DNA from 3 places in the Nocardia sp. CA-136227 genome. Region 1 is predicted to be linked to each of the others. Evidence: riboswitches for the same ligand, from Rfam matches in the RefSeq annotation. Region 1 holds a riboswitch; each other region holds the start of a gene.
The links. Region 1 has a riboswitch for cobalamin ahead of cobN (cobaltochelatase subunit CobN). Riboswitches for the same ligand answer to the same signal wherever they lie in the genome.

Region 1 (9,424 bases):
CGCTCGGCTTCGCCTGCGACAGTGGCGATTTCGGCGAGCATCGCCAGGGCCCGGGCTCGGTCGACCAGTGGTGCGGTGTCGGCGTGGCGGCGCAGGCCGGTTTCGAGGACGCGGACCGCGGTGGCGTCGTCGTTCTTCGAATCCCGGAAGATGCGTGCGTTGTCGAGCACCCGGGCCAGGCCGTCGAGCTGTGTCGAGCCGCCGTATTCGGGGTCGGGTTCGTCGCGCTGGATGTAGATGACGGTATTGCCGACCGGGTCCACGACCGTGAAACGGGTCTGCCCGGTGCGGAATCGGGTGATGCGCGGGGCGCCGCGCGCGGGCACCTTGCCGTAGCGGGCACGCAGCGCGGCCTTGAATTCCGCGTGCCACGGCTCGACCTCGTCCACGAGCACCAGACAGCCCACATGGGCTCCTTCCGCGGACAGATCCTTCGGTGTGGGCCCGAAATGCAGCTGGAAGCCATCGCGTTCGACGATTCCGTAGGTGTAGGGCCGGGTCATCTCGTAGGTGACGGTGTATCCCAGTGTCCGGTAGAAATCCAGCGTCTCGGGTAGCTCGCCACCCCAGAGCATGGGAACCGAAACTGCCGCCATCGTGCGCCTCCTCGTGCTGTTCGGGTCGTCGGAACCCAACGTACGGATCGGGGCGAGCACGCGCCTATGGCCCGGCGCCGCGCCCGGTCAGCCCGCCCCGGGCAGCCCGTCCACCACGAGATCGACCGCGCCGGACAGATATTCGGGTGTCAGCGGCTGTCCGCGCAGCAGCAGCCGGAACCAGATGGCCCCGGCCAGCAGATCCATGATGGCCGCGGGATCGCAGCCGGGGTCGAGTTCGCCGCGCGCCACCGCCCGCTCGAACACCGGCTGCTCGCGGCCGAGCCGTTCGGCGAAGAACGCGGATCCGACCGCCGCGAGCTGCGGCCGCCGGGGCGCGGCGGCCAGTACCGCTGTCGCCACGGGCGCGGTCGAGGGGTCGGTGAGCAGTCCGGCGATGGCCCGGGCCAGGTCCAGCAGATCGCCGCGCAGGCTGCCGGTGTCCGGCATCGGGAAGCTCAGCAGGTCGGAGTCGGTGAGCGCCGCGGCCAGCAGCGCGTCCTTGGCGGGCCACCACCGGTAGAGCGTGGTCTTGTTCACCCCGGATCGCGCGGCCACCGCCTCCATGGTGAGGCCGTCATATCCCTTGTCCGCCAGCAGTTCCAGGGTCGCGGCGAAGATCGCGGCCGCCTGCCGCGGCGCGCCCGCGCTTCGCCGTTCCGGTGTCGTCACCCCACCAAAATACAACACAACGTTGCGTTGCGAACCGAACCGTGGTGCGATTGCAACGCAACGTAGCGTTGCATTCGAGTTGGGAGGACGCCATGACGACGACACCGATCCTGCTGGTGCACGGCATTCGATTGAGTTCCGCCTGCTGGGGGCAGGTCAGCGAACACCTCGCCCCGCGGCACCCGGTGCTGGCCATCGACCTGCCCGGACACGGCAGCCGCCGCGGCGAACGATTCACCCTGCCGGGCGCGATCGACGCCGTGCGCGCGGGGATCGATCACCTCGGCGGCGAGGCGGTGGTCGTGGGCCATTCACTGGGCGGCCAGGTCTCGATCGCGGCCACCGCGGCGCACCCGGAGCGAGTGGCAGGACTGGTCGTCGCGGGCGCGAGCGTGACTCCCAACCGGGCCCTCGCGACCCCGTTCCTGCTCATGCACCGCGCCCTGACCACCCGCGCCGACGGCGGAAAGGCCTTCAGCGAGCGGGTCTTCGACCAGGTCCTGCCACCCCGGGTCGCCGCCGACATCGCGCGCGGCGGCATCGCGACCGAGGCCATTCCCGATGTGATGGCCGCCCTCATCGCCTTCGATCCCCTCGCCGCGCTGGCCGCGTATCCCGGTCCGGTGCGCCTGATCAACGGCGGCCACGACCACTTCCGGATCGGCGAACAGCGCTTCCTGCACACCGCCCCCGACGCCCGGCTGCTGGTTGTGCCGCGATCCGGGCACTATCTCCCGCTCACCCACGGTGCGGCCTTCGCCGACCTGGTCGCCGATTTCTCCGCGTCCCGCGACCTCGTGCGCCTGGGAGCGTCCGGCGGCCAGACCGGATAGGCTGCGGGCGTGGACAACCCGTTCGGGCCTGTGGGCACCGCGAGCTACGTCAACCTGACCACCTACAAGAAGGACGGCACCGCGGTGGCGACACCGCTGTGGGCCGCGCTCGACGGCGGCCGCCTCTACGTGTGGACGGTCACCGACAGCTGGAAGGTCAAGCGCATCCGGCGCAATCCCGACGTGACGCTGCAACCCTGCGATGTGCGCGGCAAGACGCACGGCGAGATCGTGAAGGGGCGCGCGACCGTGCTCGACGACGCGGGCAGCGACCGCGTGCGCGATCTCATCAAGCGCAAGTACGGGATCCTGGGCTGGCTGACCATCACCGGAAGCAAGCTGCGCCGCGGCAATGCGGGCACCATCGGCATCGAGATCCTTCCGGCATAAGCGCATTCACGCCACGTCGCCGAACCGACCGGTCCGGCGACGTGGTTTCGCGCTACTTGCTTCGGGATCAGGCGATCAGGGCTGGTCGTTCGCGATGATCGCGCCGATCAAACCGCCGACACCGCAACCGATCACGGCGCCGACCACGAAGAAGAAGACGCCGATCACGGCCCCGACCACACAGCCGATGAGCGCCCCGGCGACGACCGATCCGGCATTGGCCACGTTCTGCAACGCCACGACATCACCGTTGGGTGCGGCGACATCGGCCGGATTCGCCGGGCGCACCGTCAATTCGGTGGCGTCGGCGTTCACCTCGGGGACGACGGTGACAGTGCGGTCGGCGGCCTGGTAGACCAGCGGCAGCGCCGCGAGGGTCTCCCCCGAGGGCGCGATGATGTTCACCGCGCCGCCGGCGAGCTCGAAATGACCCGAGGCCAGCGTGGTGGTGACCGCGCTGCGGTCCTGGGCCAGGGAGACGGAGTAGTCGACACCCCGGTCCGCCCCGCTGATTCCCGTTGCCGCGACAGCGGGTTCGCCGTGGGCGGTCACCGTGGCAACACACAGCGCGGCGACGGACAGCAGAGCGGTAGCGGCGATCTTGGCGATTCTCATGATGGTTCCCTACGTCGAGGGACCGATTCACCGCATCACCGAGTGAACGTCCGTACCATCATGGGACGTCGTGATCTACGACTCGGACGCACGCACGCGGACCGCAGTGAATCGGGGATTCCCCACTTCGAATTATTCGGTCCGGCAGTATGACTCGCATATCACCGGAGGCCCCGCCGCTTCCCCGAGCCCGACGCCGGGTCCGGTTCTCATACTCCTCTTACGAACCGGCGGTGGGAACCCCCCTGTACCGGGGTTGTCCGCTGCTGTCCTGCGGGCCACCCCGGTCCGGGTACGCGAAATCGCCTACTCCAGTTCGCCTTCGGTCTCCAGGTAGACCTGCCGCAGCCGGTCCAGGGTGGCGGTGTCGGGCTGCTCCCACAGCTTCCGCTCCGCCGCCTCCAGCAAACGTTCCGCGATACCGTGCAGCGCCCACGGATTCGACTGCTCCATGAACTTGCGGTTGGTCTCGTCGAAAACGTAGGACTCGGCCAGCTTTTCGTACATCCAGTCGGCGACCACATTGGTGGTGGCGTCGTAGCCGAACAGGTAGTCGACGGTGGCGGCCATCTCGAACGCGCCCTTGTAGCCGTGCCGGCGCATGGCCTCGATCCAGCGCGGGTTCACCACGCGCGCCCGGAACACCCGGGTGGTCTCCTCCGACAGGGTGCGGGTGCGCACCGCGTCCGGGCGGGTGCTGTCGCCGATGTAGGCCTCGGGGTTCGAGCCGGTGAACGCGCGCACCGCGGCCACCATGCCGCCGTGGTACTGGAAGTAGTCGTCGGAGTCGGCGATGTCGTGTTCGCGGGTGTCGGTGTTCTTGGCCGCCACCGCGATTCGCTTGTAGGCGGTCCGCATGTCGTCGGCGGCGGGCGCGCCGTCGAGGTCGCGGCCGTAGGCGAAGCCGCCCCACGCGGTGTACACGCGGGCCAGATCGTCGTCGGTGCGCCAGCTCTTGGAGTCGATGAGCTGCAGCAGGCCCGCCCCGTAGGTGCCGGGCTTGGAGCCGAAAATGCGTGTGGTGGCGCGACGTTCGTCGCCGTGCTCGGCCAGGTCGGCCTGAGCGTGGGCGCGCACGTAGTTCCGGTCGGCGGGCTCGTCGAGCCCGGCGGCCAGGCGCACCGCGTCGTCGAGCAGCGCCAGTACGTGCGGGAACGCGTCACGGAAGAAGCCGCTGATCCGCACGGTCACGTCGATGCGCGGACGGCCCAGCTCCTCGAGCTCGATGGCCTCCAGGCGGGTGACGCGGCGGCTGGCCTCGTCCCACACCGGCCGCACGCCCAGCAGCGCGAACACCTCGGCGATGTCATCGCCGGAGGTGCGCATGGCCGAGGTGCCCCACACCGACAGGCCCACCGACCGCGGGTACTCGCCGTGGTCGGCCAGGTAGCGGGCCAGCAGCGAATCCGCCATGGCCTGACCGGTTTCCCAGGCCAGCCGCGACGGCACCGCCTTCGGGTCGACGGAGTAGAAGTTGCGGCCCGTGGGCAGCACGTTGATCAGACCGCGCAGCGGCGAACCGCTCGGTCCGGCCGGAATGAAACCGCCATTCAGCGCGTGCAGGATGCGGGCGACCTCGACACCGGTCTGCCGCAGTCGCGGCACCACCTCGGCGGCGGCGAAACCCAGCACCCGGCGCGTCTCGTCCAGGCGCGCGGCGACGTCGGTGAGGCCCGCGGCCGCGGCGAGCTCCCCGCCGAACACGCCCTCGGTCACCGCATCGATGGAGTCGACGTCCCAGTCGACTTCCTGCATGCCCGAGACCAGTTCGCGCGCCAGCTGCTCGAAGGCGTCCACCCGGTCGCGCTTCTCGTCACCGGACTCGCTGAGCCCCAGCGCCTCTCGCAGACCCGGCACATTGACCTCGCCGCCCCACAGCTGGCGGGCGCGCAGCATGGCCAGCACCAGGTCCACCTCGGCCTCCCCCGCCGGGGCCTGGCCGAGCACATGCAGGCCGTCGCGGATCTGCACGTCCTTGATCTCGCACAGCCAGCCGTCGACATGCAGCAGCATGTCGTCGAAGACCTCTTCGTCCGGGCGTTCGGTGAGCCCGAGGTCGTGGTCCATCTTGGCCGCGCGCATGAGCGTCCAGATCTGCTGGCGGATGGCCGGCAGCTTGGCCGGGTCCAGCGCGGAGATATTGGCGTGCTCGTCGAGCAGCTGCTCGAGCCGCGAGATGTCGCCGTAGGTCTCGGCGCGCGCCATGGGCGGAATCAGGTGGTCGACCAGGGTGGCGTGGGCGCGGCGCTTGGCCTGCGTGCCCTCGCCCGGGTCGTTGACCAGGAACGGGTAGATCAGCGGCAGATCGCCGAGCGCGGCATCGGTGCCGCAGGAGGCGGACATGCCGAGGGTCTTGCCGGGCAGCCACTCCAGATTGCCGTGCTTGCCCAGGTGCACCACGGCGTCGGCGGCGAAGCCCTCCGCGGCGGCCAGCCAGCGGTAGGCGGCCAGATAGTGGTGGCTCGGCGGCAGATCCGGGTCGTGGTAGATGGCGACCGGGTTCTCGCCGAAACCGCGCGGCGGCTGCACGATCAACACCACATTGCCGAAACGCAAGGCGGCGATGACGATCTCGCCCTTCGGGTCGGCGGAGCGGTCCACGTACAGTTCGCCCGGCGGCGGGCCCCACGCCTCGACGACCGCCTCGCGCAGGTCCTCGGGCAGGGTCTCGAACCAGCTGGTGTAGAGGTCGGCGCCGATGCGAATCGGGTTGCCCTCCAACTGTTCTTGACTCAGCCAGTCCGGGTCCTGCCCGCCCGCGGCGATAAGCGCGTGGATCAGGGCGTCACCGTCGGCGGCCTCCAGGCCCGGGATCTCGCCGGGCGCGCCGAGGTCGTAACCGGCCTCGCGCATCTCGCTGAGCAGCCGGATGGCGCTGGCCGGGGTGTCCAGGCCGACGGCATTGCCGATACGGGCGTGCTTGGTCGGGTACGCCGACAGCACGATCGCGACCTTCTTGCGCTCGGACGGAATGTGACGCAGCCGCGCGTAGCGCACCGCGATACCCGCCACCCGAGCCGAACGCTCGGCGTCGGGCACGTACGACGACAGCCCGTCCGCGTCGAACTCCTTGAACGAGAACGGGACCGTGATGATGCGGCCGTCGAACTCCGGCACCGCCACCTGGGTGGCCACGTCCAGCGGCGACAGGCCGTCGTCATTGGCCTCCCACTGCTCGCGGCCGCTGGTCAGGCACAGGCCCTGCAGGATCGGCACATCCAGGTCCGCGAGCGCGCCCACGTCCCACGCCTCGTCGTCGCCGCCGGCCGAGGCGGTCGCGGGCTTGGTGCCGCCCGCCGCGAGCACGGTCACCACCAGCGCGTCGACGGTGCCGAGCGTGGCGAGCAGCTCCGGCTCCGCGGTGCGCAGCGAGGCGCAGTAGATGGGCAGCGCGCGAGCGCCCTTGGCCTCGATGGCGGTGCACAGCGCGTCGATATAGGCGGTGTTCCCGGCCAGGTGCTGGGCGCGGTAGTAGACCACGGCCACGGTCGGCGCGTCGTCCGGGACGGGGCAGGCGTGGCGTTCCAGCTCGCCCCAGCTCGGCATCTCCACCGGCGGCTCGAACCCCTCGCCGGTGAGCAGCACCGTGTCGGACAGGAAGTTGTGCAGCTGCAGCAGGTTTCGCGGGCCGCCCGCGGCCAGGTAGTTGTGGGCGTCGGCGGCGACACCGCCGGGCACGGTCGAGCACTCCATCAGCTCGGCGTCGGGCGCGATCTCACCACCGAGGGCGACCACCGGAATTCCGCTGGCGCGCACCGTCTCGAGGCCCTCCTCCCAGGCCCGCTTACCGCCCAGTACGCGCACGATCACCAGCGACACACCGTTCAGCAGGACCGGCAGATCCTCCGGCAGCAGCCGGGCCGGATTGGCCAGCCGGTAGGCGGCGCCGCTGGCGCGCGCGCTCAGCAGATCGGTATCGGAGGTGGACAGCAACAGGATCAAGGGTCTCGGCCTTCCTAGGGTGACGCGCCCAGCACGGTTCGGCGCTCGCCGGGAAGGTCTGACTGTCACAGTGGCGCGACCGCACCGGAATTGCACCGGCTTTCTTCCGTTCGACGAGCTCGCCGATGCTATCGCGCCGCCGTCGCGGGCCCGATATCGCGCCCGCGTCGCCGCGTGCGGGCGCCGATCACAGTGCGGCCAAGGCTGGCTCACATCCCTGGGGAACCGACTGGTCGGCGCGTACGCTGCCGGTATGCCACTCACTCCAGGATGGGTCAGGCGGAACCGCTTTGCTGCCTGGTCGGGATACTTTTGCGTACTGGTTGCCTTCGCAACGCTGGCCATGGCTCTCACGGCCGCCGGCTCCGGTCATTCGCAGTGGGCGCTCGTCGCCGGGATCATCTGCGCGTCGACCATCCTGTTCGGTCTCACGGTCATGAGCACCACCGTGCACCGCGACCACGCCGACCACCACAACGTTCCCAGCCTGCTCAACGACACCTGGGAAACCACACCCGCCTTCGCCCGCCGCCGCGGGGCGCCGGCGGCCATCGAACCGCACCGCGCGGGCTGAACCGCCCGGCGAATCGACCGATTCGGCAACCGGACTCCGGGACTCCCCCGTCCCGGAGTCTTTTCTTTGCTTTCGGCCTCGCCATACTCGGGGACACATAGTTAGATTGCAATATCTCCAAATGTAGATAGAAGCGGAGGCGAACCCGACCCCGGGCGGCCGTGCCCGGTCTCGGCATCCTCCGTACGCTGGGTGGCGTCATGACGCGAACCGATCCCGACTCCTGCCCGGGCGTGCTGCGCCTGCACGAAGCAGCCGACGGTCCCCTCGCCCGTATCCGGGTGCCCGGCGGACTCCTCTCCCCCACCCAGCTCCAGGCCCTCGCGACCGCGGCCGCCGACCTCGGGGACGGGAACATCGAGCTCACCTCGCGCGGGAACATCCAGTTCCGGCAGGTCCGCGACGCGGCCGCGCTCACCGAACGGCTCACCGAGGCGGGACTGCTGCCCAGCGCCACCCACGAGCGGGTGCGCAACATCATCGCCTCGCCGCTGTCGGGACGCGTCGGCGGCTGGACCGATGTGCATCCCCTGGTCCCCGCTCTCGACGAAGGGCTGCGCGGACAGCCGCGCTACGCGGACCTGCCCGGCCGGGTCCTGTTCACCCTCGACGACGGCCGCGGCGATGTCAGCGGCCTGGGCGGCGACATCGGCGTGCACGCGCTCAACGAGCACACCTACGCACTCCTGTTGGCGGGCAAGGACTCCGGCCTCCGTCTCCCCGCCGACGCGGCGGTCGACATGATGCTCGCCGCCGCCGACGGCTTCCTCGACCTGCGCGATGGCCACTGGCGTCTGCACGAGATCCCCGACGGCGCGGCCCGCCTGACCGACCGCCTCCGCACCGCTCACCCGGACCTCGACGTCTCCGACGACCTCCTGGAAACGCCCGGCCCCCAAGACATTCCGATCGGCTGGATGACCCAGTCCGACGGCCGGGTGGCCCTCGGCGCGGGCGTGCGCCTCGGCTCCCTCCCCGCCCGCACCGCCGAATTCCTCGCCGCCGTCGAATGCCCGATCATCGTCACCCCGTGGCGCAGCCTGATCCTCGCCGACCTCGACGAATGGCCCGCCGAACAGGTGGTCCGAGTCCTGGCCCCCATGGGCCTGATCTTCGACACCGCCTCCCCGTGGCTCCAGGTCAGCGCCTGTGCCGGCATGCCTGGCTGCGCCAAGTCCCTCACCGACGTCCGCGCCGACGTCGCCGAGGCCGTCGACTCCGGCCGCGTCCTCCCCACGGACGCACCGGAATTCGCCCGCGAGGGTCTCGACGCCGCCGACGTCGTGGTCGCCGGCCGCCAGCACTGGTCCGGCTGCGACCGCCGCTGTGGCCGCCCGAAGGGCGCGGTCACCGACGTCATCGCCACCACCGACGGCTACCGCGTCATCCCCGCCGGCTAGCCGATCCCGCCGAATCGGCGGGATCGGCGCTCGGCGCGCCCTTCAGACAGTGACCTCGACGATGTCGCGGATCCGGAAGCGACCACCGGTGATCTCGATCGTCTGGCGGGCGACCAGAGCCGCGTCGTCACGGTCGTAGCGGTAGCCGATCTCGCGGGAGTCGGGGACGACGGCGAGACGGGCACGGCCGCCGAGGCATTCGGCGCGGGCGGCGGTCGCCTCGGTCAGCGCCGTGCAGGCATCGGGGTCGTCCGTGGTGGGCGGGTGGCCCTGCTCGGCTCCCAGGATCGGGACGGTGGTGTCGGAGATCGAGCAGAGCCGGCCGGTCGGGTCGAGGGTCAGGGTGAGCTGACCGTCGCCGCCCGCGACGGCCGGGACGCCGTCGTAGAGCTGGCGGTAATG
Region 2 (9,424 bases), 2.4 Mb from region 1:
TGTCGTGGCGGACGACGTCGCGGGCCGGGAGCACCGAACCCGTCGCCGCGTCGATATTGTCGGTGACGTCGAGCAGTCCGGCGATGAACTGCCGGTAGCAGGAGATACCCTCGGCCAGCTGTGCGGCGCGGTCGGCCGCGTCGTCACCGGTGGGGCGCGGGGGCTGTTTGACGACGAATCCGCCCTTGGCGCCGACCGGCACGATGACGGCGTTCTTCACCGCCTGGGCCTTGACCAGCCCGAGCACCTCGGTGCGCAGGTCCTCCTTGCGGTCCGACCAGCGCAGGCCGCCGCGCGCCACCGCGCCGAACCGCAGGTGCACGCCTTCGACCCGGGGTGAGTAGACGAAGATCTCGAATCGTGGCCTGGGCTGCGGGAGTTCGCCGATGTGCTGCGGGTCCAGTTTGAACGACAGCACCTCGGCACGGCCGTCACGCACGAAGTAGTTGGTGCGCAGGGTGTTTCGGACGAGGGTGGTGAGGGCGCGCAGACTACGGTCGGCTTCGAGCCCGACGACGCGGCCGATGACCTCGTTCAGGCGATCGATCAGTTCGGCTTCGGCGGCTGCGCTGCGCGTGTCCGGCGCGAACCGAGCGTGGAACAGCTCGACCAGCAGTCGCGCGGAATCGGGGTGTGCGGCGAGGACTTCCGCGATCCGTTCCGGGCTGTAGGGGAATCCGCTCTGGCGCAGGTATTTCGCGTAGGCGCGCAGGATGGACACCGGACGCCAGGCCAGGCCCGCGCTCAGGACCAGGCGGTTGAAGGCGTCGCTCTCGGCGTCGCCGCGCCAGGTGGCGGCGAAGGCCGCGGTGAAGCGGGCGTTCGGTTCCGCGCCCGCCGGCGGCTCGCCGTCGAAGGCCAGCCCGAAGTCGTAGATCCAGCACTGGTTCCCGGTGGAATCGTCGAGCGGGTAGGTCCGTTCGTCGAGGACTTCCACGCCGAGGGATTGGATGACCGGCAGGATGCGGCTGAGCGAGACGGCCGCCCCCGCGATGTAGAGGGTGAGCCGCAATCGTCCGCGTGCTCGTCCGGTGGGCGCGTGCAGGGCGACGTCGAACGACTCCGGTCGCAGCGCTTCGATGCGGGCGATGTCGGCGGCGGCGCGGTCGGGGCCGAAGTCGTGTTTGTACCACTCGGGCAGGGAGTGGGAGTAGGCCGTGGCCGGTGCTTCGGCTGCCATTCGGGCGTGGAGGGCGTCGTCCCAGTCCTGCGTCATCGTCGGAAATCTCCCCGGTGCGGCGGTTGTCTATACAACAACATACAACCCCTGTGAGTGGTCTCACAAGGGTGCCGCCGAGTCAGGGCGTGACGGGCACCTGACCGGCGATGCGCGAGGTCAGGCGCTCGGCGCCCCACCGCACCGCCTGCCCCACCACCTCCGGCTCGGGGTTGGACAGCGTCCGCCAGGTGGTGCTCAGGGCCGCCACCGGACGGCTGTTGTGATCGAAGACCGCCGCGCCCACCGATCGCAGGCCCGCCGTCACCAGCTCCACCTCCTCGGCCCAGCCGCGGGCACGCACCTCGTCCAGATCGCGCCGCAGCTCGGTCAGCGACCGCGGTCCGCGTCCGGTGCGGGTGAGGAAGTCGGAACGCTTGGCGTACAACGCCTTCACCTGCGCGTCCGGCAGCGAGGCGAGGATCGCGCGCCCGTTCGCGGTCAGGTGCGACGGCAGCCGGACCCCGATATCGGTGATCAGCGAGACCTCCGCCGCGGGACCCGAGCCGGGACGTTCCTTCAGGAGGTAGACCGTCTCGTTGCCGTGCAGAATTCCCAGATGCACCGCCTGCCCGAGCTGCCGGGCCAGCTGGTGCAGGATCGGCTGCGCCAGCCGTTCCAGCGGCTCGTGCCGCAGATAGGCCGAGCCGATCTCGAAGGACGTCACACCCAGCCCGTAGGCCTGGTCACCCGGTACATAGACCACGAATCCGCGGTCCACCAGCACCGACAGGATGTGGTACACCGACGAGCGCGGCAGCCCGAGATCGCGGGCCAGCACCGCCGCCCGGACCGGTCCCGGGCCGTGCGCCAGCCGGACGAGGATGTCGAGCGCCCGGCCGACGGCCGGAGAGGTGGTCGAACCCGAGGATTGCGCCATTCCCCGGATTCTGCCAGCGAAGTCAGTCCGCGAGCTCGTGCGCGGTCGCGCGCAGCGTCCACGCCGGGCCGCGGTGGTGCAGGGTGGTGGCGCTCAACGGTGGAATGTCGATGCGCCAGAACGACTCCGGGGGAGCGTCGAGGGTGCGCAGGACCGCGGCCCGCACGATCGCGGGATGCGTCACCGCGACGATCCGGTCGCCGCGCCCGGCCAGGCCGTGCAGCCAGACGCCGACGCGATCGATCAACCCGGTGATCGATTCGCCGCCGTGCTCGTGGAAGCCCGGGTCGGTGAGCCAGCCCATCAGCTGCTCGGGCGCGAGATCGTCCATCGCCCGACCGGCCCAGTCGCCGTGGTCCAGGTCGCGCAGCTCGGGCTCCGGGGTCCCGGTGAATCCCAGTGCCCGGCAGGTCTGTTCGGCCCGCAGCTCGGGCGCGAACAGCACCGTCGCGGGCTCCGGGCCGGGCAGCCCGCCCGCCTGCTCGACCGACCGCGACCCGAGCGGGTCGAGCGGTTCGTCGACCGGGAAGCGGGCGGACCGCACGGCCTCGGTGATCGCGTGCGTCACCAGGGTGAGACGGGTGACCGCGCTCATGCCGCCACGGCGGGCGCGGCCGGGGAGCGGTCGCCGAGCAGGCGTGGCGCCAGCCAGGCGAATCCGACCCCGATGACCGCCCACACCAGCAGCTGGGCGGCGAACGCGTACAGCCGGAAGTGGTACAGGTCGTCGGCGGGGAAGCCCGGGAACACGATCGTGCCCGACGCGTCCCGCAGCGGTTCCGGCGCTTCGTGGAACGACGGCAGCAGCGCCAGCAGCGCGCCCATCACGACGACGAAGCCGGCCGCGGCGGCGGCCCCCGCGGTCCAGGTGTCCAGGCGCGCGGTCAGCCTGCGGCCGAACCAGATCGCCGCGACCAACGCGATGGCGCTGATCGCGATCAGGCCCAGGTACAGGGCCGTGCGCTCCTCGATCGTGTCCGGGTTCCCGACGGACGGCGGGTTGGCCGGGTACTTCAGGAACGGCACCGCGTACAGCGCCAGGAACATGCCGCCCGACACCAGCAGCGCCAGATTGCGCGGCGAGATCTTGCCCGCCTTGCGCAGCGCCAGGAAGTACACGACCGCGAACAGCGCGCCCAACGCGGCGCCGAACACGATCATCCCGAAGCCCAGTCCGACATTCTGCTGCTGCGCGCGGGTGAACAGCTCGGCCCCGTGGTCCATGTCCATGGGCTTCCCGGCGGCCTTGTCCAGCGCCATCTGCGCGTGGTCGCGGCCCTCTTCGAAGTCGATGGCGCGATCGATGATCGGCTCGGACAGGATCCGGGCGAACACGAACGCCAGCGATCCGCCGAGGGCGCCCAGCAGGACCCCTCGGCCGATGATTCGCTTTTCCATTGTGGTTACTCGATTCCCGGTGCTAGTGGCAGGGGAACCCGAGGAAATGCCGGCCGTCGTGCACGAACTCGTGCACGTGCATGTCGCTGCCGAACACCGACACCGCACCCTGATCGATACCGATGAAGTAGATCGCCAGCAGCGCCATCAGGGTGGTGCCGACCAGCCACAGCGCGGTGGTGGGGATGGAGAGCGCGCCGCTGCCGACACCGGAGCGAGGAGCGAAAGAGGTAGCCACGAAGGACTCCTTTGAGTCAGGGGGATTCCGCGTCCCCGTTGCCGATCGAACCGACGATGTGAGGGTCTGACTCGCATCCGTCTCGCGGGGAGATTGGGCTGCTCACAGTGGCGCGACCGTTCCGGCATTGCACCGGATTCCTCATGACATCGTCGATCAACCATACGAAAGCGCATCGCCGCTGGTCAATCCGCCTGCCCGGGTCGACCACCTGATGGGACGCCGCCGCGCGTGCGGGGATCGCGCTGGCGCTGGGCTATATTCGCCAACGCAACTGGTTCGCCGGAGGTGGAGTCGAGGAGCCCCTGACCCATTCGACGGCGTCGAAGCCCGCTGCCCGCGCTCGCGCTGGCCGGGTGAGAGGGAACCCGGTGGGAATCCGGGACTGTCCCGCAGCGGTGAATGGGAACGAACGCCGTCAGAAGCACTGGGCGCATGCCTGGGAAGCGACGGCCGGTAGGTCCGGCCTCGGTCTCGTGCCGGGGCCGACCCGATTGTCGGGTCGATGCCCATGAGTCCGAAGACCTGCCCGTCGTGCCGGATACGCCGTATCCGGCGGTCGTCGCCTCGTGGATTGGGCGTTACGCCGATCGGATCCGGGCACGGAAACATGCCGCATGGGCTCCGTCAGCGTACGCTCGTTTGGGCGGCGGTCATCGACTGCTGACCATGGAGTTCATCAATGCTGAACCCTGACAACACCTTCACCGCCACGGTGCTGGGCCTGCCGCGCATCGGCCCGAACCGGGAACTGAAACGCGCGATCGAGGCGTACTGGGCGGGGCGCATCGACGCCGCCGCGCTGCACGGTCTCGCGGGCGGACTGCGCGCCGCGCAACTCCTCGCGGTGCACGCCGCCGGACTCGATTCGGTTCCGGTCGGCACCTTCTCCTACTACGACCAGATGCTCGACACCGCGGTGCTACTGGGTGCGCTGCCCGAACGGGTGCACGGCGTCGCCGACGAGCTGGACCGCTACTTCGCGGCCGCGCGCGGCACCGCCGACATCGCGCCGCTCGAGATGACCAAGTGGTTCGACACCAACTACCACTATCTGGTGCCGGAGCTCTCGGCCTCGACGAGGTTCACCCTGCACCCGGACAAACCGCTCGCGGAACTGGAAGAGTCACTGGCGCTGGGCATTCCGGCCCGGCCGGTCATCATCGGACCGGTCACCTTCCTGAAATTGGCCAAGTCGGTGGACGGCAGCGAGCTGCTCGATCGGCTGCCCGATCTGCTGCCGCTGTACGAGCGGCTGCTGGGCCTGCTGGCGGCCGCGGGGGCGCGCTGGGTGCAGCTCGACGAGCCGGTGCTGGTCACCGATCTGACGGATACCGAACTGGCGCTGGCACGTTCGGCCTATCAGCGGCTGGCCGCGGTCTCCGCGCGGCCCGACCTGCTGGTGGCCTCGTACTTCGGACGATTGGGTGCGGCGCTGCCCGCGCTGGCGGACACCGGGATCGAGGGCCTCGCCATCGACCTGGTGTCGGGCGGTGACGCGGATATCGCCGCGGCGCAGCGTCTTTCCGGGACCCTGCTGGTCGCGGGCGTCGTCGACGGCTACAACGTGTGGCGCACCGATCCCGATCGGGCGCTGACCGGGCTGGCCGCGCTCGCCGCAGCCGGTGCGCCGGTGGCGGTGTCGAGTTCCTGCTCGCTGCTGCACGTTCCGTACAGCCTCGCCGCCGAGCCTGACCTGGAGCCGCGCCTGCGGTCCTGGCTGGCATTCGGCACCGAGAAGATCGCCGAGATTCGGCTGCTGGCCACCGTCCTGCATGAGGGGCAGGACGCGGCCGCCGAGCAGCTGGAGATCGCGCGAACGGCCGTGCTGGACCGGCGATCCGACGCGCGACTGCACGACACGGCGGTCCGCGACCGGCTGGCCGCACTGGACACGACGGCCGCGCACCGGGCGCCCGCGGCGGAGCGCCGGCGGTCACAGCGGGAGCGGCTGGACCTGCCGCCGCTGCCGACCACGACCATCGGTTCCTACCCGCAGACCGGCCGCATCCGGGTGGCGCGCGCCGCCCTGCGCCGCGGCGAGATCGACCGGGCCGAGTACGACACCCGCATGCGCGCCGAGATCGCCGAGGTCATCGCGCTGCAGGAGGAGATCGGCCTGGACGTGCTGGTGCACGGCGAGCCCGAGCGCAATGACATGGTGCAGTACTTCGCCGAGCAACTGGACGGCTTCGCGGCCACCGCGCACGGGTGGGTGCAGTCCTACGGAACCCGGTGCGTGCGCCCGCCGATCCTGTTCGGCGACGTGACCCGACCGGCGGCCATGACCGTCGACTGGATCTCCTACGCGCAGTCGCTGACCGGCAAACCGGTCAAGGGCATGCTCACCGGGCCGGTCACCATCCTGGCCTGGTCCTACGTCCGCGACGACCAGCCGCTCGCCGACACCGCGCGCCAGCTCGCCCTGGCGATCCGGGACGAGACCGTGGACCTGGAGGCCGCCGGGACCGCCATCATCCAGGTGGACGAACCGGCCTTGCGGGAGCTGCTGCCCCTGCGCCGCGCCGACCAGCCCGAATACCTGGAATGGGCGGTGGTGGCGTTCCGGCTGGCGACCTCCGGGGTCGCCGACAGCACCCAGATCCACACCCACCTCTGCTATTCGGAGTTCGGTGAGATCATCGGCGCGATAGCGGGATTGGACGCCGACGTCACCTCGATCGAGGCGGCGCGCTCGCACATGGAGGTGCTCGACGACCTCAACGCGGCGGGCTTCGACCTGGGCGTGGGACCGGGCGTATACGACATCCACTCGCCGCGGGTGCCCGGCGTCCGGGAGATCGAGGCGGCGCTGACGCGGGCACTGAAAGCGGTTCCGGCCGACCGGCTCTGGGTCAACCCGGACTGCGGGCTCAAGACGCGCGGCACCGCCGAGGTGACGGAGTCGCTGCGCAATCTCGTGGCCGCGGCGCGCGCACTGCGGTAGCCGAAGGCCGGGGCTTGCCGCATGCGCTGCGAACGAACGCGGTGCGCCCCGGCCGTCCGGTCAGGTGATCGGCGCGTACGGGATGGTCCGGGAACTGTTGTCGTCCACCCGGATCGGCCGGCCCAACTGCGGGAACGCGCGCTGCGCGCAGTCGGTCCGCTCGCAGACCTTGCAGCCCGCGCCGATCGGCACCGCCGTGCGTGGGTCGTCGACGGGCAGGCCGTGCGAGTACACCAGCTTGTCCGCGTAGGTCAGGTCGCAGCCCAGCCCGATGGCGAAATCCCGGGTGGGGGACAGGTATCCGGGCGTCTTCTCGTCGGTGGTGCGCGCCAGCCACAGATAGTTGCGGCCGTCGGGCATGCGGGCGATCTGGGTGCGGATGCTGCCCGGCGTGGAGAACGCGTCGTGCACCACCCACAGCGGGCAGCTGCCGCCCACCCGGGAGAAGTGGAAGGCGGTGGCGGACTGGCGTTTCGAGATGTTCCCGGCGCGATCGGTGCGGACGAAGAAGAACGGCACCCCGCGCTTGCCGGGCCGCTGCAGGGTCGACAGGCGGTGGCAGACGGTCTCGAAGCCGACCTCGAAGGTGGCGGCGAGCAGTTCGATGTCGTAGCGCAGGGATTCGGCCGCGTCCCAGAAGCGGGTGTAGGGCAGGATCAGGGCTCCGGCGAAGTAGTTGGCGAGCCCGGTGCGCAGCAGGCCGCGCGAGTTCTCGGGCATGGTGTCGGTCGCGTCGATCAGGTCGGCGATCACCTCGGCCTGGGTGAGAAAGGCCAGCTGCGTGGCCAATTGGAAGGCGCGCTGACCGGCGGTGAGCCGCCGCGCCAGGGTCAGTACGCGGCTGTCGGGGTCGAAGACCCGTTTGGGGCCCGGATCGCTGGGATCGTCGGTGCGGATGAGGACCGCGATGCCGTGCTGCTCGCGCAGCAGCCGGGTCAGCTGGAGGTCGAGTCCGCCCAGGCTCAGGCCATTGCGGTCGAACAGCTGCTCGGCCGCGGTGTCGAGCTCGGGGATGTGGTTGCGCCGATCGTAGAAGTAGTCGCGGACGTCCTCGTAGGGCATGGCCGCGGCGGATTCGCCCGCGTCGCCGTCGATTCCGGCGGAGACGCGTTCCATCTGCTCGGTGGCGCCGCGCAGGCGGCGGTGCAGGCCGACCAGAACCCGCGCGGCCGCCGGCACCCGGGCCACCAGGTCGTCGATCTCGGCGGTGGTGATGTCGGCGCCCTCGGGATCCTCGGCGAACACGTCCTGCAGGTCGGCGATCAGCCGGGCGTCGGTGTCGGCGGCGAAGAAGCCCATGTCCAGGTCGAAGCGGGCGTTCAGGCGCAGCAGCACCGGGACCGTCAGCGGGCGCTGGTCGTGCTCGAGCTGATTGATGTAGCTCACCGAGAGCTCGAGCGTCTTGGCCAGCGCGGACTGCGACAGGCCCCGGCGCTCCCGCAAGGCGCGCAGGCGCGCGCCCGCGTACATCTTCTGCATGCGCTCAATCTAGCAATCCGAGCTTTCACAACTTTCACCGATTCAGGGTTCCTGTTCCGCAAAAATAGGCTTTTGCAAGGGATTTCCCGGCCCGGAGCCGCTGTGTACCGTGCGAAATATGAAGAACCATCCCGTCCGCACCCACCGCTCCGCGGAGCATTTCCCCCGCGCGGGACACCTCGCCTGGCGGATCGCCGAGGTCGCCGCCGATCCGGTGGAGGTCACCCCCGACGTCGAACGGATGATCGTCAATCGGCTCATCGACAACGCGGCGGTCGCGGCGGCATCCCTCACCCGGCGACCCGTCGCCAATGCCCGCGCCCAGGCCCTGGCCCATCCGTACGCACCGGGCGCGACCGTCTTCGGCGCGCCCGGTTCCTACTCGCCGGAATGGGCGGCCTGGGCCAATGGAGTCGCGGTGCGCGAGCTGGACTTCCACGACACCTTCCTGGCCGCGGAGTACTCGCACCCGGGCGACAACATCCCGCCGATCCTCGCCGTCGCCCAGCACACCGGCCGCGGCGGCCGCGACCTGATCCGCGGTCTGGCAACGGGTTACGAGATCCAGGTGGACCTGGTCCGCGCGATCTGCCTGCACGAGCACAAGATCGACCACGTCGCACACCTGGGCCCGTCGGCCGCCGCCGGGATCGGCACGCTGCTCGGCCTCGATGCCGAGATCATCTACCAGGCCGTCGGTCAGGCCCTGCACACCACGACCGCCACCCGGCAGTCCCGCAAGGGCGAGATCTCCAGCTGGAAGGCCTACGCCCCCGCCTTCGCCGGGAAGATGGCCGTGGAAGCGGTGGATCGCGCGATGCGCGGCGAGGGCGCGCCGGCGCCGATCTGGGAGGGCGAGGACGGCGTGATCGCCTGGCTGCTGGGCGGTCCGGACGCGGAGTACTCGGTGCCGCTGCCCGGACCCGGCGAACCCAAGCGCGGCATCCTCGACACCTACACCAAGGAGCACTCGGCCGAGTACCAGAGCCAGGCCCCCATCGACCTGGCCTGCCGGATGCGCGAGCGGATCGGCGACCTGGACCGGATCGCCACGATCGTGCTGCACACCAGCCACCACACCCACTACGTGATCGGCACCGGGTCGGGCGATCCGCAGAAGTTCGATCCCGGGGCTTCTCGCGAAACCCTCGACCACTCGATCATGTACATCTTCGCGGTTGCCCTCCAGGACGGCGCCTGGCATCACGAGCGCTCGTACGCGCCCGAGCGCGCGCAACGCCCGGACACCATCGCGCTGTGGAACAA
Region 3 (9,424 bases), 1.0 Mb from region 1:
CATGAAGTGCACACCGCAGAAGACGATGGTGTCCTCGGGCGCCTCCGCGGCGATCCGGGACAGGGCCAGGGAGTCGCCCACATGGTCGGCGATGTCCTGGATCTCCGGCAGCTGATAGTTGTGCGCCAGGATGGTGGCATTGCGCTCGCGCGCCAGCCGCTTGATCTCCGCCGCCCAGTCCGGGGTGGCTTCCACACCGGTGTACCCCGACGGCCCGTCGGCGATGCGCTCGGTCAGCGTGCCCACTGCTGCAGCCATGGCATGGCTCCTTCTCTCATGCGCCCGGCAACTTCGCCGATTCGCATCCACACGGTTTTCGACTTAGAATCGAAAACGTGGCCCATCGTAGCACCATCCACGAAACGCTCACCGCCGTGTTCCAGGTTCGTCGCTTCCCGGAAACCATCGGTGCAGGTGAGAGCGCTAGGGACCGGCGCAGCGCGGTCACGGATCGGTGCCCGCCCGGCCAGCGCACCGAACTCGCGGTCCTGTTGTGGGAGCGCGCCCTCGACCCCGCCAAGGACACCTGGTCACTTCCCGGCGGCCGCCTGCGCGACGGCGAGGACCTCGACGCCTCGGCCGCGCGCCAGCTCGCCGAGAAGGTCGATGTGCGCGAGCTGACCCACCTGGAACAGGTGTGGGTGTTCAGCGATCCCGACCGGGTGCCCGGCGACCGGCGCATCGCCTCGGCGTACCTGGGTTTGGTGCCGTTGACCGCCGAACCGGTGCTGCCGCCCGACACCCGCTGGCATCCGGTCTCGAACCTGCCGACCATGTCCTTCGACCACGGCACCGTCGTGCGGCACGCGCGAAACCGGCTGGCCGCCAAGCTCTCCTACACCAATATCGCCTTCGCGCTGGCGCCCGCCACCTTCACCATGTCCACGCTGCGTGAGATCTACTGCGCGGCACTGGGATACGACGTGGACACCACCAACCTGCAGCGGGTCCTGACCCGCCGGAAGGTGATCACGCCGACCGGCGAGACCGCCTCCCCCGGCCGGGCCGGCGGCCGCCCCGCCGCGGTCTATCGCTTCACCGACTCCGAGATCCGGGTCACCGACGAATTCGCGGCCTTCCGCCCGCCCGCCTGAGGCCCCCATTTTTGGTGGCAGCGGCGGCGGGTAACCCGAAAAGCGCTGCGCCCGATAGTGGAATGAACGTCCAAGATCACTATCGAAGGAGTGCCATGTCCGCATCCGTGCGCATCGGAACCGCCCTCGCCGGGGCCGCCCTGACCGCGGCCGCCGTGTCGATCTCGGGATCCGCGGTCGCGTCCGCCGAGACGGTGGTGGCCGATCCGAACGCCTATCTCGTCGGCGACACGGTCTATTTCAGCTACTCCAACCTCGCCAACTGCGCGATCAAGCCGACCGGCGACGTCGGCTGCGACGCGACCAGTATCGATCTGCGCTGGTACGGCCTGCCGGTCACCAACCTGACCATCGACGCCGCTTTCCTGCCCGCCCATCCCGCGATCGGACCGATCGGCGTGCACGGCCGCCCGGGCAGCCCGCTGCTCACCGGCGGCGGCCCCACCCCCGGCTCGAACTCGCCCTACGGTCCCGACGCCACCATCACCTACGCGGGCACGACCTGCAACGGCAGCGGTTTCCGCGGCGCGATCTCGTGCAACGCCAAGGGACACCACTTCACCTTCGGCTTCGTCACCGACTACAACTGAGCCGCCGGCCTAGGCTGCGTCCCATGCGAGCCGCCGATGTCCTGGCCCTGCACCACGCCTGCTCTCGATCCGGGCTCACCGTCTGGATCGACGGCGGCTGGTGCGTGGACGCCCTCCTGGGCGAGCAGACCCGCCCGCACCATGATCTCGACATCGCGGTCCATCGCCGCGACGCCGACCGAGTCCGCGAAATCCTCACGGACCTGGGCTATCTCGCCTCCCCCACACCCGACGACACCCCGTGGAACTTCGTCCTGGCGAAGGGCCCGGACGCCTCGGTCGACCTGCACGTCTTCGAACACGACGCCGACGGCGCGGTGAGCTACGGCATCGCCTACCCCGTCGAATCCCTCACCGGCACCGGCACTATCGACGGTGAACGGGTCGACTGCATCGCCGCCCGCTGGATGTACACCTTCAAGACCGCCTACCCTCCCGCCGCCAAAGACCTCCACGACGTCCGCGCCCTGGCCGCGAAGTTCGGTTTCCCACTACCGGACGTGTACCGATAACCCCGACACCGTCCGCTGATCGGCTACCAGCGCAGCATGGGCAGCGGCCGCAGCGGGTGAGTGACGGCGTACGCGACACCCCGACGCGCCAGGAAGGCGTGGAAGCCCTCGTACGGGAGTTGGGCCACAACGGATTCGACGTCGGCGCGGGCCAGCGGACGCCGGACCAGGCCGCGACTGGCGTCGATCCGGTCGGCGACGCGGAAGGTCTCGACGAGGCGGTCGTCGACGGCGCGGAGCCGGTGATGGTCGAGGACCAGGCGGCGCGCGGTGCCGACATCGGTGATACCGAAATCGGCGGCGTGCACGGTGGCCAGGTCGGCGGATGGATCGAGATAGTCCCAGGTCCCCGCGGTCCACACACCGAGGTCGTGCACGGCCCACACCAGGGCCGCCACATCGGGAACCGGCTCCCCCAGCAGCAGTCGCTGGTAGTTCAGGCTGCGCAGAACGTGATTGCGGTAGGCGGGAAACGACGCGCCGAGCTGTTCGCGATGGCGGTCGAGCACCGCATCGACGATCGGATGATCGGTCTGTATCCGCATGGGCTCCCCTGGTGTGTCATCCGGACTTCAGCGGACACTACACCCGGCATCGCACCGCGGGCGGACGAGCGACCCCCCGAAAACCTGGGTCCCCGAAAGTCCTTGTGAAACAATGGTTATTCAAAAATACTTCTCGGCCATGAACACCAAGAAGGCCGGTCGCTACGCCGCGGTGGGGGCCGCGCTCGCGGCCGCGGCGGTACAACTCTCGACCGGAACGGCCACGGCCGCGACGGGCCACGTCTCACTCTGGGTGGGCGGCGGAACGGACCTGCTCGCCTGCCGGGCGACGGCGCAACAGTGCCAGGTCATCGGGTACGCCTACGACATGACCACCCCGATCACCCTCAGCGTCAACGGGAAAACGATCGCCTCCGCCCTGCCGACGCCGACATCGGGCACGATCGAACCCGGGGAGCTGAAGATCCTGTGGGTCCCGCAGACGGCGGGCCCGAACATCATCACCGTGCAGCAGGGCAGCGACTCGCAGTCGGTCACCATCCAGATCATGGACAACAACTCGCTGGAAGCCTTCGCCCAGCGAACCGAAGCGTACCTGCGGACCCTCCCGTGCAAGACGGGCAGCGCCACCATCTCCGCCGGTTGCCAGTTTCCCGCAGGGGACGTCCATTGAGAACGACCACCCGCGCCGCACTCGGAGCCGCCCTGCTGACCGCGGCGATCCCGCTGTCGACCGGAACCGCGGCCGCCCAGGACTTCCAGATCGACCTGATGCAGATGGACCCCGGCCGCTACAGCTGTGAACTGTCCACCGAAACCTGCTGGATCTCGGTCGTACTCCTGACCGACCTCACCACGCCCGTCACCATCAGCGTCGACGGCACCGTCATCGCCACACCCACGCCCTCGACCAATTGCTGGTGCACCAACGAAACCGCGTGGATCCCATCCAAGGGCGGCCGGTACACCCTGACCGCCAAGCAGGGCGACCGAACCGCCGCGCGCACAGTCACCATCGGCGACTACAACGGCGTGCAGGGGATCCTGGAGCGCTACCTCGGAATCAATACCGGCAGCGGCAGCAGCTAGGAGTCATGTCGATTTCGCACCGCCGGACGCCTATCACCGACCCCATTCAGCTAACCATCGGCATACTCTGAGCCCATGCCACGGAGTACTGCGAGCACCGTCGACGACTACCTCGGTGAGCTGGCCGAGGACCGGCGACCGGCCCTGACCCGGCTGCGCGAACTGTGCCGGGAAACCCTCGTCGGATTCCACGAGGACATGGATTTCGGCATGCCGGTCTACGAGCGCGACGGCATCGCCGAGATCGCGTTCGCCAGCCAGAAGCAGTACATCTCCTTCTATCTCATGCGCGGCGACATCCGCGAGGCCTTCGCCGAGCACCTCGATACCAAGGACATGGGCAAAGGCTGCCTGCGCTTCCGCAAACCCGAAGCCATCGACTTCCCGCTGCTGCGAACGATTCTCGAGGCGACGGCCGCGAGCCGCGGCGCCGTCTGCTGATCGGCTAGTCGCCCCGGGAACGGTCGCGGTGCTTGGTGGTGCGCCGGTAGCGGCGGCCGCTCGGGATCGGCTGGGACGCATTGGATCTGCGGAGTTCGTGGCGGTGACGCCAGGCGGTGAGGTCCGGGCGCTCTGCCGGTGCGGCGGCGTCGGGCGGCGCGGACTTGCCCGGCGGTGCGGTCTTCATGGGGTCCCCCTGGGTGGTGCGAATCCGTGGTCGCGAACACGGTAGGGGGTACAACAAGCGTGGTCCAGCGATTATTGCCGGATTCGGGTCAGCGGGGGGCTTCGGGTTCGGGGGCTTCGAAGGGGACCGCCGGGCCGTGGGGCGCGTGGGGTTGCGGCGCACCGGAATTGCCGGGGTAGGGGCCGTAGAGGATGGCGGAGCCGTACTGGGACGGGGCGACGATCACCGGGTCGGGGCGCGCGCCGCCGAAGGGTAGGTACTCGCCGGTGCCCAGATCGTCGGAGGTGCTCAGCGCCGCGAGCAGCAGGATCACCACCGCGGCGGCCAGGGGCTGCGCGATGAGGGCGGCCCAACCCTCCACGGAGGGCGCGAATTCCACGATGGTGTGGATCGGCGGATGGCTCGGGCGGACGTGGCGCTGCTCGGCCACCGCCTCGCCGACCACCTTGGTGAGCAACGCGCCGAGCGCGGAACCGAGAATGATGCCGGTCAGCAGGACCGGGCCCCGCACCCGCCGCCAGCGCCAGGCCGCGACCGTCCCGAGCACGCCGAGCACGATGCCGATCAGCACGAAGATGGCGAGCGCGTCGAAACGGTGCAGGCTCTCACCGGTCAGCGCGGTGCCGCGATCGGGTTCGACCACCAGCAGTTGTTCCGCCGGAGCGAGATACGCCCAGGCCACCCCGGCCAGAGCGCTCACCGCGGCGAGCGCGGCACACACCGCCGCCGCCGCACGCACTTCCCGCATCAGTACATCGACGCGTAGTCCGCCCGGCTCGGCGGCGAATGTGGCTGCCACTAGCGGTGTTCCAGGCTCGTGGAGTCGAGCACCCCGTGGCGCGAGCACTTGGCCCACCAGCCGTCGGGGCTGACCTGCACGATCATGCGGCGTCCGCATTGTTCACAGAAGCGCGGTGGCTCCAGGCCCAGGGCCGCCGCGGGGGGTACCGGATCGTCCAGCCCCGGCACGACTCGCTTGCCCGTGAAAGGGTTGTAGCGCTCCTCGATGTCCACGACCACCTCGATGGATCCTTCGCGTATCGAACTCGGCGGGCAGATCAGGTCCAGGGGAATGCAAACCCCCGCACCCCTACCGTACGAGACGGGTTCGGGGCATTGGCCCCGAACCCCCTTTTTCTCTCAGTGGATTTCGCTCAGAGCGTTTCGTTGAGCGCCTTGATCGGCATCTTGAGTTCGCCGAGCAGATCGATGTCGGACTCGGCCGGACGACCCAGGGTGGTCAGGTAGTTGCCGACGATGACGGCGTTGATGCCGCCCAGGATGCCCTGCTTGGCGCCCAGGTCGCCGAGGGTGATCTCGCGGCCGCCGGCGAAACGCAGGATGGTGCGCGGCATGGCGAGACGGAAGGCTGCGACGGCGCGCAGCGCGTCGGCGGCCGGGAGCACCTCGAGGTCACCGAAGGGGGTGCCCGGGCGCGGGTTGAGGAAGTTCAGCGGCACCTCGTCGGGCTCCAGCGAGGCCAGGTCGGCCGCGAATTCCGCACGCTGCTCCAGGGATTCGCCCATGCCGAGGATGCCGCCACAGCAGACCTCCATGCCGGCCTCGCGCACCATGCGCAGGGTCTCCCAGCGCTCGTCGTAGGTGTGGGTGGTGACCACGTTCGGGAAGTGCGAGCGCGCGGTCTCCAGGTTGTGGTTGTAGCGGTGCACGCCCATGGCGGCCAGCTGGTCCACCTGCTCCTGGTTCAGCATGCCCAGCGAGCAGGCGACCTGGATGTCGACCTCGTTGCGGATGGCCTCGACGCCCGCGGCGACCTGCGCCATCAGGCGCTCGTCCGGACCGCGCACCGCGGCCACGATGCAGAACTCGGTGGCGCCGGTCTTGGCGGTCTGCTTGGCCGCCTCCACCAGCGAGGGGATGTCGAGCCAGGCGGCGCGCACCGGCGACTGGAAAAGGCCGGACTGCGAACAGAAGTGGCAGTCCTCGGGGCAGCCGCCGGTCTTGAGCGAGATGATGCCCTCGACCTCGACCTCGGGGCCGCACCACTTCATGCGGACGTCGTGCGCCAGGCCGAGCAGCTCCTCGAGCCGCTCGTCGCCGAGCCGCAGGACCGCGAGGGTCTGCTCCTGGGTCAGGCCGACGCCGCGCTCGAGCACCTGCTCGCGAGCGATGGCGAGGATGTCATCGCCTGCGTTGGTACCGGCTTCGGTGGTGACGGCTACCTGGGTCATGTCCGCGGGAATCCCTTCGTCCGGCCGTGTGGCCGAGCAACTTGAACGGTGTTCAGGGTAGGCTAGCAGCCCGGAACGTGAGCCGGAACACGAGAGGGTCGGATTCTTCAGTGCAACTCCATCGCACGGACGTGGTCGACGGGGCCATCGCCATCCTCGACCAGTACGGGCTGGCGGATCTCACCATGCGCCGCCTGGCCACCTCGCTGCACGTCCAGCCCGGCGCGCTGTACTGGCACTTCCCCAACAAGCAGGCCCTGCTCGGCGCGGTCGCCGACCGCATTCTCGCGCCCATGGACGAACCGGTCCGGGCCGAGGAATGGTCCAAGCAGATGACCGAACTCGCGCACCGGCTGCGCGAGAGCCTGCTCGCCTACCGCGACGGGGCCGAACTGGTCTCGGCCACCTACGCGTCCCGCCTCACCACCAGCAAGGGCCGGGAACGACTGGCCAGCGCCGCGATTCGCGCCGGCATGACGCGTGAGGAGGCCGAACTGGCCGCCTACACGCTGCTGTACTACGTGCTCGGGCAGACGGTGGACGAGCAGTCACGCATCCAGATGGACTCCGCGGGCGCGCTCACCGAGGAGAACTCGCCGCTGTACGACATGCCCGACGCCACCGCGCGATTCGACTTCGGATTGCAGCTGTTCGTGAGCGGCGTGCGGCATCTGCTCGGTTCGCGGATCCGCTGACCTTCGCGGACACCGGGATGAACCGACCAGTCGGAACCGGCGAAGGTTCCGGACGGTAGGGTTCCCCTCGTCAGTATCGGCGGGTGCGGGAATCCGGTGGGAATCCGGAGCGGTCGCGCCACTGTGAGCACCGGATCCCGGTGCGAGTCAGACCTCCCCCGCCGCGCAACACTCTGGAGAGGCCGCGTCATGCCCGAGGAGCTACCGCGATGAGCCGCGCGCGGACTTCGCTCGCCCTGCCCGTCATGGGAGCGCTGCTGGTCGTGGCCATGATCGTCGCGACCGGATTCGGCGCGGAGACGATCCCGGTGCGCGAGGTGCTCGCGGTGCTGCGCGACCGGCTGACCGGCACCGCGCACACCGATCTCGGGCTCGACACCATCGTGTGGCAATTGCGGGTGCCGCGAACCGTTCTCGCCGCCATCGTCGGCGCGGGCCTGGCGGTCGCCGGGGCGGCCATGCAGACCCTGGTCCGCAATCCTCTCGCCGACCCCTACCTGCTGGGCGTCTCCTCCGGCGCGGGCGTCGGCGCGGCGGCGGTCATCACCTCCGGGGTGTTCGCCGGGGCCGGACTGTGGGCGCTGTCGGCGGGCGCGCTCGCCGGGGCCTTCGCCGCCGCGGCCGCGGTATTCCTCATCGCCCTGGCCCAAGGCGGGCTCACGCCACTGCGTCTCGTGCTCACCGGCACGGTGCTGGGCTCGGCCTTCGCCGCCTTCAGCAGCTACCTGATCTTCCGCAGCAGTGACCCGTCCGCCGCCCAGTCGGTGCTGTTCTGGCTGCTCGGCAGCCTCTCCGGCGCGGACTGGACCCGAATCCTGTTGCCCGGCTGCGTGGTCGCGGCCTGCCTGACCGCCCTGCTGCTCGCCGCCAACTGGCTCGACGCGCTGAACCTGGGCCCGGACACGGCGGCCTCCATCGGAGTTCCGGTGCGCGAGTTGCGCATCGCGCTGTTCGTCCTGCTGGCGGTCCTGGTCGGCGTGCTGGTGGCGGTCTCCGGCGGCATCGGTTTCGTCGGGCTGGTGGTCCCGCACGCCGCCCGGCTCCTGGTCGGGCCGCGCCACCGCGTCCTGCTGCCCGCGAGCGCCCTGTGCGGGGCCACCTTCCTGGTCGTCGCCGACGCCGCCACCCGAGTCCTGGTCCGCCCCACCGAGATCCCGGTCGGCGTCCTCACCGGCCTCATCGGAGCCCCCGCCTTCCTGCTCCTCATGGGCCGCCGCACCTACCGATTCGGTCCGGCGTGAGGCCCCGCCGGGCCGGGTCGCGTCACCGGGGCGCGGGCGAGCTGCGGGCCGCCGGACTGGCCTGCGCGGCGGGACGGCGCACGGTGGTCGCGCAGGTCGACTTCACGGTGTCGCCGGGCGAGACGGTGGGCATCGTCGGGCCGAACGGCGCGGGCAAGACCACGCTGTTGCGGACCCTGGCGGGGTTGATCGCACCGGTCGAGGGCGGTGTCGAGGTGGATGGCCGTCCGGTGCACCAGGTTTCGGCGCGGGAGCGGGCGCGGCTGGTGGGTCTGGTCGGGCAGGACGAGGTGCCGCCCACCGATCTGCTGGTGGGTGAGCTCGTGGCGTTGGGCCGGACGCCGTACCTGCCGCCGTGGGGCGCGGGCGGGCCGGGCGAACGGGCGGCCGTCCAACGGGCGCTGGGTCGGGTGGATCTGGCCGGGTTCGAGGGGCGCGCGGTCGGGCGGCTGTCCGGCGGGGAACGGCAGCGGGTGCTGCTGGCGCGGGCGCTCGCCCAGGACACGCCCGTCCTGCTGCTAGACGAGCCGACCAACCATCTGGATGTCACCCATCAGCTCGAATTGCTGGCACTGACCCGGGAATTGGAACGGACCGTCGTCATGAGCCTGCACGACCTGACCCTCGCGGATCGGTTCTGCGACCGGGTGCTGGTGCTCGACGACGGCCGGGCCCGCCCCCTCGAACCGCCCGGCACCGCGCTGCGGCCCGAGGTGCTCGACGAGGTGTTCGGCGTGCGGGCGCGCCGGATACCGGATCCCGACACCGGTGATTCCCATCTGCTCATCACGGCTCGAACGGCACAGTCTTGACTCGAAAGGCACGGTCTTGAACAGGATCCTTCCGCTCGTCGCGGTCACCGCCATCGCGGGAGTGC

Region 2: it holds a riboswitch for cobalamin, as region 1 does, so the genes downstream of both, ACQP06_RS07740 (CbtB domain-containing protein) here and cobN (cobaltochelatase subunit CobN) in region 1, are expected to answer to the same signal.
Region 3: it holds a riboswitch for cobalamin, as region 1 does, so the genes downstream of both, ACQP06_RS24155 (FecCD family ABC transporter permease) here and cobN (cobaltochelatase subunit CobN) in region 1, are expected to answer to the same signal.

What each region holds. Positions count from the first base shown of each region.
Region 1 is NZ_CP192081.1:4,171,585-4,181,008, forward strand. Features, by position in the region: gene ACQP06_RS19205 (glyoxalase) at 1-596, opposite strand, end outside; gene ACQP06_RS19210 (TetR/AcrR family transcriptional regulator) at 684-1,268, opposite strand; gene ACQP06_RS19215 (alpha/beta fold hydrolase) at 1,361-2,101, shown strand; gene ACQP06_RS19220 (PPOX class F420-dependent oxidoreductase) at 2,111-2,491, shown strand; gene ACQP06_RS19225 (hypothetical protein) at 2,567-3,106, opposite strand; gene cobN (cobaltochelatase subunit CobN) at 3,413-7,048, opposite strand; adenosylcobalamin-variant (AdoCbl-variant) riboswitch at 7,094-7,165, opposite strand; gene ACQP06_RS19235 (hypothetical protein) at 7,392-7,622, shown strand; gene cobG (precorrin-3B synthase) at 7,823-9,022, shown strand; gene ACQP06_RS19245 (DUF6345 domain-containing protein) at 9,065-9,424, opposite strand, start outside.
Region 2 is NZ_CP192081.1:1,749,990-1,759,413, forward strand. Features, by position in the region: partial or broken gene ACQP06_RS07720 (NAD-glutamate dehydrogenase) at 1-1,228, opposite strand, end outside; gene ACQP06_RS07725 (IclR family transcriptional regulator) at 1,299-2,096, opposite strand; gene ACQP06_RS07730 (histidine phosphatase family protein) at 2,119-2,691, opposite strand; gene ACQP06_RS07735 (CbtA family protein) at 2,688-3,494, opposite strand; gene ACQP06_RS07740 (CbtB domain-containing protein) at 3,517-3,732, opposite strand; cobalamin riboswitch at 3,773-3,899, opposite strand; cobalamin riboswitch at 4,070-4,279, shown strand; gene metE (5-methyltetrahydropteroyltriglutamate--homocysteine S-methyltransferase) at 4,415-6,679, shown strand; gene ACQP06_RS07750 (short-chain fatty acyl-CoA regulator family protein) at 6,740-8,158, opposite strand; gene prpD (2-methylcitrate dehydratase PrpD) at 8,277-9,424, shown strand, end outside.
Region 3 is NZ_CP192081.1:5,206,106-5,215,529, forward strand. Features, by position in the region: gene nadA (quinolinate synthase NadA) at 1-258, opposite strand, end outside; gene ACQP06_RS24095 (NUDIX hydrolase) at 336-1,094, shown strand; gene ACQP06_RS24100 (hypothetical protein) at 1,190-1,684, shown strand; gene ACQP06_RS24105 (nucleotidyltransferase domain-containing protein) at 1,708-2,196, shown strand; gene ACQP06_RS24110 (hypothetical protein) at 2,220-2,741, opposite strand; gene ACQP06_RS24115 (hypothetical protein) at 2,881-3,375, shown strand; gene ACQP06_RS24120 (hypothetical protein) at 3,372-3,791, shown strand; gene ACQP06_RS24125 (DUF1801 domain-containing protein) at 3,867-4,232, shown strand; gene ACQP06_RS24130 (hypothetical protein) at 4,237-4,419, opposite strand; gene ACQP06_RS24135 (DUF2567 domain-containing protein) at 4,508-5,218, opposite strand; gene ACQP06_RS24140 (hypothetical protein) at 5,218-5,433, opposite strand; gene bioB (biotin synthase BioB) at 5,574-6,611, opposite strand; gene ACQP06_RS24150 (TetR/AcrR family transcriptional regulator C-terminal domain-containing protein) at 6,722-7,306, shown strand; cobalamin riboswitch at 7,348-7,481, shown strand; gene ACQP06_RS24155 (FecCD family ABC transporter permease) at 7,516-8,547, shown strand; gene ACQP06_RS24160 (ABC transporter ATP-binding protein) at 8,544-9,359, shown strand; gene ACQP06_RS24165 (ABC transporter substrate-binding protein) at 9,376-9,424, shown strand, end outside.